DNA from 3 places in the Stenotrophomonas sp. 10N36 genome. Region 1 is predicted to be linked to each of the others. Evidence: predicted binding sites of a transcription regulator. Region 1 holds the regulator's gene; each other region holds the start of a gene.
The links. The regulator HrcA, encoded in region 1, represses chaperone genes, less so after heat shock. The targets are predictions, from matches to a motif close to TTNGCACTCNNNNNNNNNGAGTGCNAA.

Region 1 (3,275 bases):
GCGTCTCCATCGGCACCCGGTGCTTGCGCGCCAGGTCGTGCAGGCGGCCCAGCCGGCGTTCGATGTCCTCGAACTGCTCGGGATCGGCATCCAGATCGTCATGCACCCGGTCCAGCAGCGCCAGGGCCTCGTCCAGCTGGATGGCGGCGCTGTCGAGCAGCGCGTCCACCTCGCCCAGGCGCGGGTCGTGTTCGGCCACGCGCGCCAGTTCGTGGCGGGTCTGCTGCAGCAGCTGCAGCGCCGAAGTGTCCTCGTCGCCATTGAGGCGGGCCACGGCGACATCGCAGGCGGCGATCAGGGCGCTGGCATGGGCCTGGCGGCGATGGCTGCTGCCCAGCTGGGCAATCGAGGCCGGATCGAGGTCTTCGCGCTGCAGCTCGCCCAGCTGGTGTTCCAGATAGCCGATGCGGTCGCTGACATCGCCCTGGCGCGACAGGGCCTCGGCCTCGTCCACCAGCGCCTGCCAGCGTGCGGCGGCCTGGCGGACCTGGCTGCGCTCGGCGTCGTTGCGCGCGAACGCGTCCAGCAGCGCCAGCTGCGAGGGCCGCGTCAGCAGGGCCTGCTGTTCGTGCTGGCCGTGGATTTCGACCAGGGTCGAGGCCAGTTCGGTCAGCTGGGTGAGGGTGACCGGGCGGCCGTTGATCCAGGCGCGGGAGCCGCCATCGGCGCGGATGATCCGGCGCAGCTGGCACTGGTCCTCGTCGTCCAGTTCGTTCTCGCGCAGCCAACGCCGCGCCGGGGCGTCCTCGCCGGGGGCGAATTCGGCCGACAGTTCCGCGCGGGCGGCGCCGTGGCGGACCACGCCGCTGTCGGCGCGCAGCCCGGACAGGAAGCCGAGGGCGTCGACCATCAGCGACTTGCCGGCGCCGGTCTCGCCGGACACCACGGTCATGCCCGGCCCGAATTCGAGTTCGGTGGCACGGACGACGGCAAAATCCTTGATCGATAGATGTTTGAGCATGGTTGTCTGTTCTTGAGCCGCGCAACGCTAGCATGGGGCGGGGACAGCTCCAATAACTTGCCTTCGGTCCCCGGAGCCATTATCTAGGATGGCGTCTCACAGGCTGATTCCATGCACCCCACTGCGTCACATCTTGCGCCCCGCGCCCGCCACCTGCTGCGGACGCTGATCGCCCGCCACATCCAGGACGGCGAGCCGGTTGGCTCGCAGACACTGGCGCGGCTGGCCGGGCTGGATGTCAGCCCGGCCACCATCCGCAACATCCTGGGCGACCTGGAAGACCTGGGCCTGCTCAGTTCGCCGCATACCTCGGCCGGGCGGGTGCCCACCGCGCACGGCTACCGGGTGTTCGTGGACAGCCTGGTCAAGATGCAGCCGCCCGGCGAGGGCGAGCTGAGCCGGCTGCGCACCGAACTGGCCAGTGGCAGCGGCACCCAAGCCCTGCTGGGCAGTGCCTCGGAGCTGTTGTCGGCGATGAGCCACTTCGTTGGCGTGGTCAGCGCGCCGCGGCGTGAACAGTTCGCCTTCCGGCATATCGATTTCGTGGCGCTGGACGCGCGCCGGGTGCTGGCCATCCTGGTGTTTGCCGACAACGAAGTGCAGAACCGGGTGATCGAGCCCCGCCGCAGCTTCGGCCCCGGCGAGCTGGAACAGGTGGCCAACTATCTCAATGCCAACTGCGCCGGGCGGCCCTTGTCGGAGATCCGCCAGCGGCTGCTGCTGGAGCTGCGCGACGCGCAGTCGGAAATGGAGCAGCTGCTGGCCCACGGCATCGAGCTGGCCGAACAGGCGCTGGTGCCGCCGGCCGACGACATGGTGCTGGCCGGCGCGACCCGGCTGATGGGCGTGCAGGACCTGTCCGACCTGGAGCGGCTGCGCGAGCTGTTCGAGGTGTTCGCCAGCAAGCGCGAGATCCTGCAGCTGCTCGAGCGCACCATCCAGGCCCCGGGGGTGCGCATCTTCATTGGCGAGGAGACCGGGGTGATGCCGCTGGAAGGGGTGTCGCTGGTGACCGCGCCGTATTCGGCCGGTGGCCAGGTGCTCGGCGTGCTGGGGGTGATCGGGCCCAAGCGCATGGCCTATGACCGCATGATTCCGCTGGTGGAGGCCACCGCCCAGGTGCTGGGCGCGGCGTTGGCCGACCCGGCCGGCGGCGGATTGTCCCGCGATCGCACATAAAACCCACCGCTGGACTCTTGAAACGGGACCCCGCGCCCACATAGGGGTGGGTGGAGGCGGAGAGTCACCGCCAAGGATCCGGAAATGAACCAAGATCAGCCTGATATCGCATCCCAGAATCCCGCCGGTGAACCGGCTGCCGAGCCGTCCCTGCAGCAGCAGCTGGACAGCCTGCACAATGAAGTGGCCCTGCTGCGCGCCGAATCGCTGCGCGAGCGCGCCGACCTGGACAACCAGCGCAAGCGCGTGGCCCGTGACGTCGAACAGGCCCGCCGCTTCGCCAACGAAAAGCTGCTGGGCGAGCTGCTGCCGGTGTTCGACAGCCTGGACGCCGGCCTCAACAGCGCCGGTGCCGAGCCCAGCCCGCTGCGCGAAGGCCTGGAACTGACCTACAAGCAAATGCTCAAGGTCGCCGCCGACAATGGCCTGACCCTGCTCGACCCGACCGGCCAGGCCTTCAACCCGGACCATCACCAGGCCATCAGCCAGGTCGACGCGCCCGGCGCGGCGCCCGGCAGTGTGGTCCAGGTGTTCCAGAAGGGCTACCTGCTCAACGATCGTCTGCTGCGCCCGGCCCTGGTGGTCGTGGCCCGCGACTGATCCAGGCATCGGCTGGCCGGTCATTGGCCAGCCGGGCAGAGCCCGGCTCTACGGACGCTGAACACGTTGGGCCGCCATCGGACACTGTGTTTGGTGGGTGGCTTGAAAGTCCTCCCGGCGTCCCACACATCCCATTCATAACCCGGCAACTGCCGGATGTTCCCCGACATTTCAGGAGTCTCCCTCATGGGCAAGATCATTGGTATCGACCTCGGCACCACCAACTCGTGTGTGGCGATCATGGACGGCGGCAAGGCCCGCGTCATTGAAAACGCCGAGGGTGACCGCACCACCCCGTCCATCGTCGCCTACACCAAGGACGGCGAAGTGCTGGTCGGCGCCTCGGCCAAGCGCCAGGCCGTCACCAACCCGAAGAACACCTTCTACGCCGTCAAGCGCCTGATCGGCCGCAAGTTCACCGACGCTGAAGTCCAGAAGGACATCGCGCACGTGCCTTACGGCATCCTGGCCCACGACAACGGCGACGCCTGGGTCCAGACCAGCGACGCCAAGAAGATGGCCCCGCAGGAAATCT
Region 2 (3,275 bases), on a different contig from region 1:
GGAGACGGTGAAGGCGCTGCCGCTGCTGGCGTGGCTGAGCGGCACGCTGCCGGACTGGCCGCAGCTGAGCACGAATGCACCGCTGGCCAGGGTCACGGTTTCGCTGAAGGTGACGGTGAGGTCGGCGGCGGCCGGGAAGGTGCTGGCGCCTTGTTCGGGGGTGGTGGTGCGTACCGACGGCGGGGTGTTGGGGCCGGTGCCGCCGGTGCCGCTGAAGGTCTGGCCGTTGTTGCAGGCGCCGAAGGTCTGTTTGGCCGATTCGGCCCAGGTGAAGTGGGCGTACTGGCTGCCGCTGCCGGTGAGCTGGAGGGAGGTGCCGGGGGCGGTGCTGTTGCTTTCGCTGACGGGGATGTTCTGGCTGGTCAGGCCGGCGGCCGGGCCGCCGCTGGCGGTGATGGTGCCTTCGTAGCTGATGAACTGGACGACCTTGCCGCTGGCGTCGACGAGGGCGATGCCGTCGTTGGCGCCGTTCTGGAGGCCGTTGGTGGGGTAGGTGACGGTGGCGAGGGTGGCCTTGCCGCACCCGGCGGCGGTGCCGGCGGGGACCGGGTTGTTGGCATACACGGTGGCGGCCGAGGGGCTGCTGCCGTTGTACAGGTAGAGGCGGTAGGTGCTGAGGTCTTCACCGCCGGTGGCGACGACTTCGATGGCTTCGCCGACGTCGCCGGCGGGCGTGCTGTCGTCGTAGTGCAGTTCATTGATGAATACATCGGCCTGGGCGGTGCCGGCCAATGCCAGCAGGCACGCCAGGGACAGCGGTGTGAGCAACCTCATCTACTTCTCCTTGTGATTGGTTATTGCTGGCCGAATCTAATCAATCCAGATGACACATCTATCGATATGTCGGGATCGGCCTTCCGCAGTGGGACGTGCGTCAAGGAATTGGCGGGGGAGGGTTCTTTTTTTTTCGAAGCTGAAGAGCCGGAGCCAGAGCTGGAGCCAGAGCTAGAGCTAGAGCCAGAGCCGTGAAGCCAGAGCCTCGGTTGGCCGGTCCTGCAGGCTGGGCGGGGGTGTGAGGGTTCACGGGACACGCTGCAAGTACGTCCCTGTAAGCTCCGCCACCGCATCCATGCGGTGGAGGGTCCCGTGAACCCTCACACCCCCACCCCAGACAGTTGGCTGGGGGCCCGGGGGAGAGCGGGCGCCTTTCCGCGCTTGGCGGGGAGGGCGTCTGCCTCTGCCGTTCCGTGAGCAACGGCAGAGTGTCTGAGGGGTGGTAGGGGTGGGGATGCGGGACCCTGAGCCGCATGGATGCGGCGACGGAGCTTACATGGACGTACTTGCAGCGTGTCCCGCAGCCCCGCCCCTACCAGCCCGGCGCGTCGAGCCCACAGTCTCGGGGCGCAGTTGACCTTGATCTTGACCTTGACCTTGATCTTGCCTCGAGCCCCACCGGCCGCCGGCCGGAAAAATTTCGTCTTCGCCCCTTGAAAGGGAAGTGCCCAGCACCATCTCTGCTCTGTACCCGCACCGTCGGGTTTTTTCGTGAGCGTGGCTGGCAGTCGCCCTGTGCGAGTGCTAACATCGCCAGACTTTTCCAGACCAATCAACAACTTAAAAGGGTCTCACATGAGCATCAAGCCGCTTCATGACCGCGTCGTAGTCAAGCCGATCGAAGCCGACGAAATCTCGTCCGGCGGCATCGTGATTCCGGATTCCGCCAAGGAAAAGTCCACCAAGGGTGAAGTCGTGGCCGTCGGCCCGGGCAAGCCCCTGGACAACGGCAGCGTGCGCGCGCCGTCGCTGAAGGTCGGTGACAAGGTCATCTACGGCCAGTACGCCGGCAGCAGCTACAAGTCCGAAGGCGTCGAGTACAAGGTCCTGCGCGAAGACGACATCCTCGCCATCATCTGATGACGCAGAGCGGGGCTCTGCCCCGCCGCGCGGTAGCCGGACTGACCGGTCGACCGTATCCCCCATTCAAGCAGCCGGGCATCGCCCGGCTCTACATAAAAGGTAATCGCAATGGCTGCCAAAGATATTCGTTTCGGTGAAGACGCTCGTTCGCGCATGGTGCGCGGCGTCAACATTCTCGCCAATGCCGTCAAGGCAACCCTGGGCCCGAAGGGCCGCAACGTCGTGCTCGAAAAGAGCTTCGGCGCCCCGACCATCACCAAGGATGGCGTGTCCGTTGCCAAGGAAATCGAACTGGCTGACAAGTTCGAGAACATGGGCGCGCAGATGGTGAAGGAAGTTGCTTCCCGCACCAACGACGACGCCGGCGACGGCACCACCACCGCCACCGTGCTGGCCCAGGCCCTGATCCGCGAAGGCGCCAAGGCCGTTGCTGCCGGCATGAACCCGATGGACCTCAAGCGCGGTATCGACAAGGCCGTCATCGCCGCCGTCGCCGAGCTGAAGAACATCTCCAAGCCGACCGCTGACGACAAGGCCATCGCCCAGGTCGGCACGATCTCGGCCAACTCGGACGAGTCGATCGGCAACATCATCGCCGAAGCCATGCGCCGCGTGACCAAGGAAGGCGTCATCACCGTTGAAGAAGGCTCGGGCCTGGACAACGAGCTGGACGTCGTCGAAGGCATGCAGTTCGACCGTGGCTACCTGTCCCCGTACTTCATCAACAACCAGCAGTCGCAGACCGCTGACCTGGACGATCCGTACGTGCTGCTGCACGACAAGAAGATCTCCAACGTGCGCGACCTGCTGCCCGTGCTGGAAGGCGTCGCCAAGGCCGGCAAGCCGCTGCTGATCATCGCCGAAGACATCGAAGGCGAAGCGCTTGCGACCCTGGTGGTCAACACCATCCGTGGCATCGTCAAGGTCGTGGCCGTCAAGGCACCGGGCTTCGGTGATCGTCGCAAGGCGATGCTGGAAGACATGGCCGTGCTGACCGGCGGCACCGTGATCTCCGAGGAAATTGGTCTGTCGCTGGAAAAGGCGACGATCAAGGACCTGGGCCGCGCCAAGAAGGTGCAGGTCTCCAAGGAAAACACCACGATCATCGATGGCGCCGGCGAGAAGGCCAACATCGAAGCGCGTGTCACCCAGATCAAGACCCAGATCGAAGACACCTCGTCCGATTACGACCGTGAAAAGCTGCAGGAACGCGTGGCCAAGCTGGCCGGCGGCGTTGCCGTGATCAAGGTCGGTGCCTCGACCGAAATCGAAATGAAGGAAAAGAAGGATCGCGTCGACGACGCCCTGCACGCTACCCGTGCAGCCGTTGAAGAAGGCGTGGTCCCGGGCGGCGGCGTTGCGCTGGTCCGTGCAGTCACCGCGCTGAGCGGCCTGAAGGGTGCCAACGAAGACCAGAA
Region 3 (3,275 bases), on a different contig from region 1:
GTACCGCATGGCGCCGGACCACAGCCTGTACGGCAGTTACAGCTACAGCACCGACCGCACCGGCACCGACCCGCTGTTCGACACCGGCCTGCAGAGCGGCTGGACGCTGGGCCAGCGCTGGCGCCTGAGCAACCAGGTCAACGTGTACAACGAAAGCCAGTACCTCAAGGACCGCCGCCAGGACAGCGCCGGGCTGGTGCACACCTTCGGCATGGACTTCTATCCCGCGCAGGGCTGGAACCTGGGCTTCACCGTGATGGACGGCGAACTGGATTCCACCGTGGGCCGCATCGACCGCCGCGCATACAGCGTCAGCGGCGGCCGCACCGACGCGGTGGCGCAGTGGAACAGCAAGCTGGAGTACCGCCGCGACAGCGGTGCCGAGCAGCGCGAGCAGTGGGTGACCACCAACCGCCTGCTGTACAAGCTCAACGAAGACTGGCGCTTTGCGCTGCGCGCCAACTACGCCGACACCGACGACCGGATCAATCCGGTGGCCGATGCCAAGCTGGTGGAGACCAACATGGGCTTTGCCTGGCGCCCGCACGACAACACCGGGTGGGCCGGCTTCGGCAAGTTCACCTATCTCTACGACGTGGCCTCGCTGGGCCAGGAAGGCGGCAACCTCTACGACCAGCGCTCGCAGGTGCTGTCGGTGGAGGGCATCCGCCAGCTGGGCGCGCGCTGGGAAGTGGCCGCCAAACTCGCCTCACGCTGGGGCGACTACCGCACCGGCCGCGGCGAAGGCGCCTGGCTGAACAGCCGCGCCGACTTCGCCGCGCTGCAGCTGCGTTACCGCCTGTTCGAGAAGTGGGAAGGGCTGGCCGAGCACCGCTGGCTGAAGGTACGCGACGGTGGCGTCCGCAAGGGCTGGCTGCTGGGCGTGGACCGCCGGGTGGGCGAGAACTTCAAGGTCGGGGTGGGCTACAACTTCACCGAGTTCAGCGACGACATGACCGAGCTGAAGTATGACCAGAAGGGGTTCTTCTTGAATATGGCGGGGTACTACTAGGCTTCGGTGTTGGCTGGCCTGCCACGCATCGGTCTTCGTCATTGTCTGGCCTGCCACGCATGGCGTGGCACTACCGGAGATGGCGGCTTCGGCGGTCGGCTCCGGCCGCCGCTCGTAGAGCCGGGCTCTGCCCGGCTGGGCCACCGACCAACCCGACCCCTTGCCATGCTGCTGGCCGGTTCCGCACCGCCCTGCTCGCCGGGCTGAATGCCTGCCAACACTTTTCGGCTGAATGGGGTAGGGGAACCCAGTCGTTCAGCGGAAATCGACGCTCCGTGGTCGCATTTATTCGATCAAGCTATTGATTTAAAAGGCGTTTGCCGTATTTTTTGACCCTCTCGCCACTGTCATCATTTCGCGGTACGTTATCCGGGTAATCAGTGCCATCGTTGCATGAACAGAACGCTGGAACTTCTTTCCCCTTTAGCAGTCCAAGTTTCAGACTGCTAAGATGAGCCCTATGAGCCAGAACACGTCTACTGCCCTTGTGGCAAACAATCTCCCGATTCCCAGTGCGCTCGGTTCGCTGGACGCCTACATCGGTGCCGTGCACCAGATCCCGGTGCTGTCGGTCGATGACGAGCAGGATTTGGCCCGCCGCTTCCGCGACGAGCTGGACCTGGACGCCGCGCGCGAGCTGGTCCACTCCCACCTGCGCTTCGTGGTGCACGTGGCCCGTGGCTACAACGGCTACGGCCTTGCCCTGGGCGACCTGATCCAGGAAGGCAACATCGGCCTGATGAAGGCGGTGAAGCGCTTCGACCCGGACATGGGCGTACGCCTGGTGTCGTTCGCGGTGCATTGGATCCGTGCGGAAATGCACGAGTTCATCCTGAAGAACTGGCGCATCGTGAAGGTCGCCACCACCAAGGCGCAGCGCAAGCTGTTCTTCAACCTGCGCAAGTCCAAGACCCGTCTGGGCTGGATGAACGCGGCCGAAGTGCGCGCGGTGGCCAAGGATCTGAACGTTTCCGAGCGCGAAGTGCTTGAAATGGAATCGCGCCTGTCCGGCCGCGATATCGGTTTCGATGCGCCCAGCGACGAAGACAACGAAAACGCCCCGCCGTCGCCGGCTGCGTACCTGGTGGCCGACGCGGAAGATCCGTCGATGGCCTACGAGCGTGCCGACAGCGAAGACAACAAGCTGCAGCTGCTGCGCGAAGGCATGGCCGAACTGGATGCGCGTTCGCGCGACATCATCCGCCGTCGCTGGTTGGACGCGGACAGCAAGGTCACCCTGCAGGAGCTGGCCGACGAGTACGGTGTGTCGGCCGAACGCATCCGCCAGGTCGAGGCGAACGCGCTGAAGAAGATGAAGGCGCTGTTTACCGCGTAATGCGGGGCGGCGTTGAGGTGATGAAAGGCCCGGCACTGCCGGGCCTTTTCTTTTCTGGAAGCGTCGGTCCTGTAACGCAACGGCCCGGCAATGCCGGGCCGCTGACGTCACACGCTCCATGCCATGCACGGATCAGCGCGGCCTCACTTCTCCCGCGCGATCGCACGCCAGCCGATGTCGGTGCGGTGGAACTCGTTGTCCCAGGTCACCTTCGCCACGCCGGCATACGCGTTGGCCTGCGCATCGCCCACGCTGTCGCCCAGCGCCGCCACGCACAGCACCCGGCCGCCCGCGCTCACCACCTGGCCCTGCGCGTCCAGCGCCGTGCCTGCATGGAACACCTTGGCCGTGGCTGGCACCGTGTCCAGGCCGTGGATCACATCGCCGCTGATCGGCGTTTCCGGGTAGGGCGCCGCCGCCATCACCACGCCCAGCGACGGGCGCGGATCCCACTGCGCCTGGACCTCGTGCAGGCGTGCGTCGATGGCCGCCTGGACCAGCTCCACCAGGTCCGACTGCAGGCGCAGCATCACCGGCTGCGTTTCCGGGTCGCCGAAGCGCACGTTGAACTCGATCACCTTCGGCGCGCCGTTGGCATCGATCATCAGCCCGGCATAGAGGAAGCCGGTGAACGGAATGCCGTCGGCGATCATGCCCTGCACGGTCGGGTTGACCACCTCGCGCATCACCCGGGCATGCACCGCGTCGGTGACCACCGGGGCCGGCGAGTACGCGCCCATGCCGCCGGTGTTCGGGCCGGTGTCGCCGTCGCCCACGCGCTTGTGGTCCTGCGAGGTCGCCATCGGCAGCGCGGTGGTGCCGTCCACCATGGAAATGAAACTGGCTTCTTCGCCGTCGAGGAACTCCTCGATCACCACGCGCGCGCCGGCGTCGCCGAACGCGTTGCCCGACAGCATGTCGCGCACC

Region 2: a site for HrcA is predicted at 1,496-1,522, ahead of AC1DCJ_RS05750 (co-chaperone GroES). Genes of this name have one in related genera too.
Region 3: a site for HrcA is predicted at 1,436-1,462, ahead of rpoH (RNA polymerase sigma factor RpoH). Genes of this name have one in related genera too.

What each region holds. Positions count from the first base shown of each region.
Region 1 covers NZ_JBFTIS010000001.1:201,046-204,320, reverse strand. Annotated here, with positions in the region: gene recN (DNA repair protein RecN) at 1-961, opposite strand, end outside; gene hrcA (heat-inducible transcriptional repressor HrcA) at 1,073-2,140, shown strand; gene grpE (nucleotide exchange factor GrpE) at 2,225-2,740, shown strand; gene dnaK (molecular chaperone DnaK) at 2,927-3,275, shown strand, end outside.
Region 2 covers NZ_JBFTIS010000003.1:184,497-187,771, forward strand. Annotated here, with positions in the region: gene AC1DCJ_RS05745 (endonuclease) at 1-774, opposite strand, end outside; gene AC1DCJ_RS05750 (co-chaperone GroES) at 1,570-1,854, shown strand; gene groL (chaperonin GroEL) at 1,966-3,275, shown strand, end outside.
Region 3 covers NZ_JBFTIS010000003.1:107,827-111,101, forward strand. Annotated here, with positions in the region: gene AC1DCJ_RS05390 (TonB-dependent receptor) at 1-1,012, shown strand, start outside; gene rpoH (RNA polymerase sigma factor RpoH) at 1,473-2,348, shown strand; gene purD (phosphoribosylamine--glycine ligase) at 2,492-3,275, opposite strand, start outside.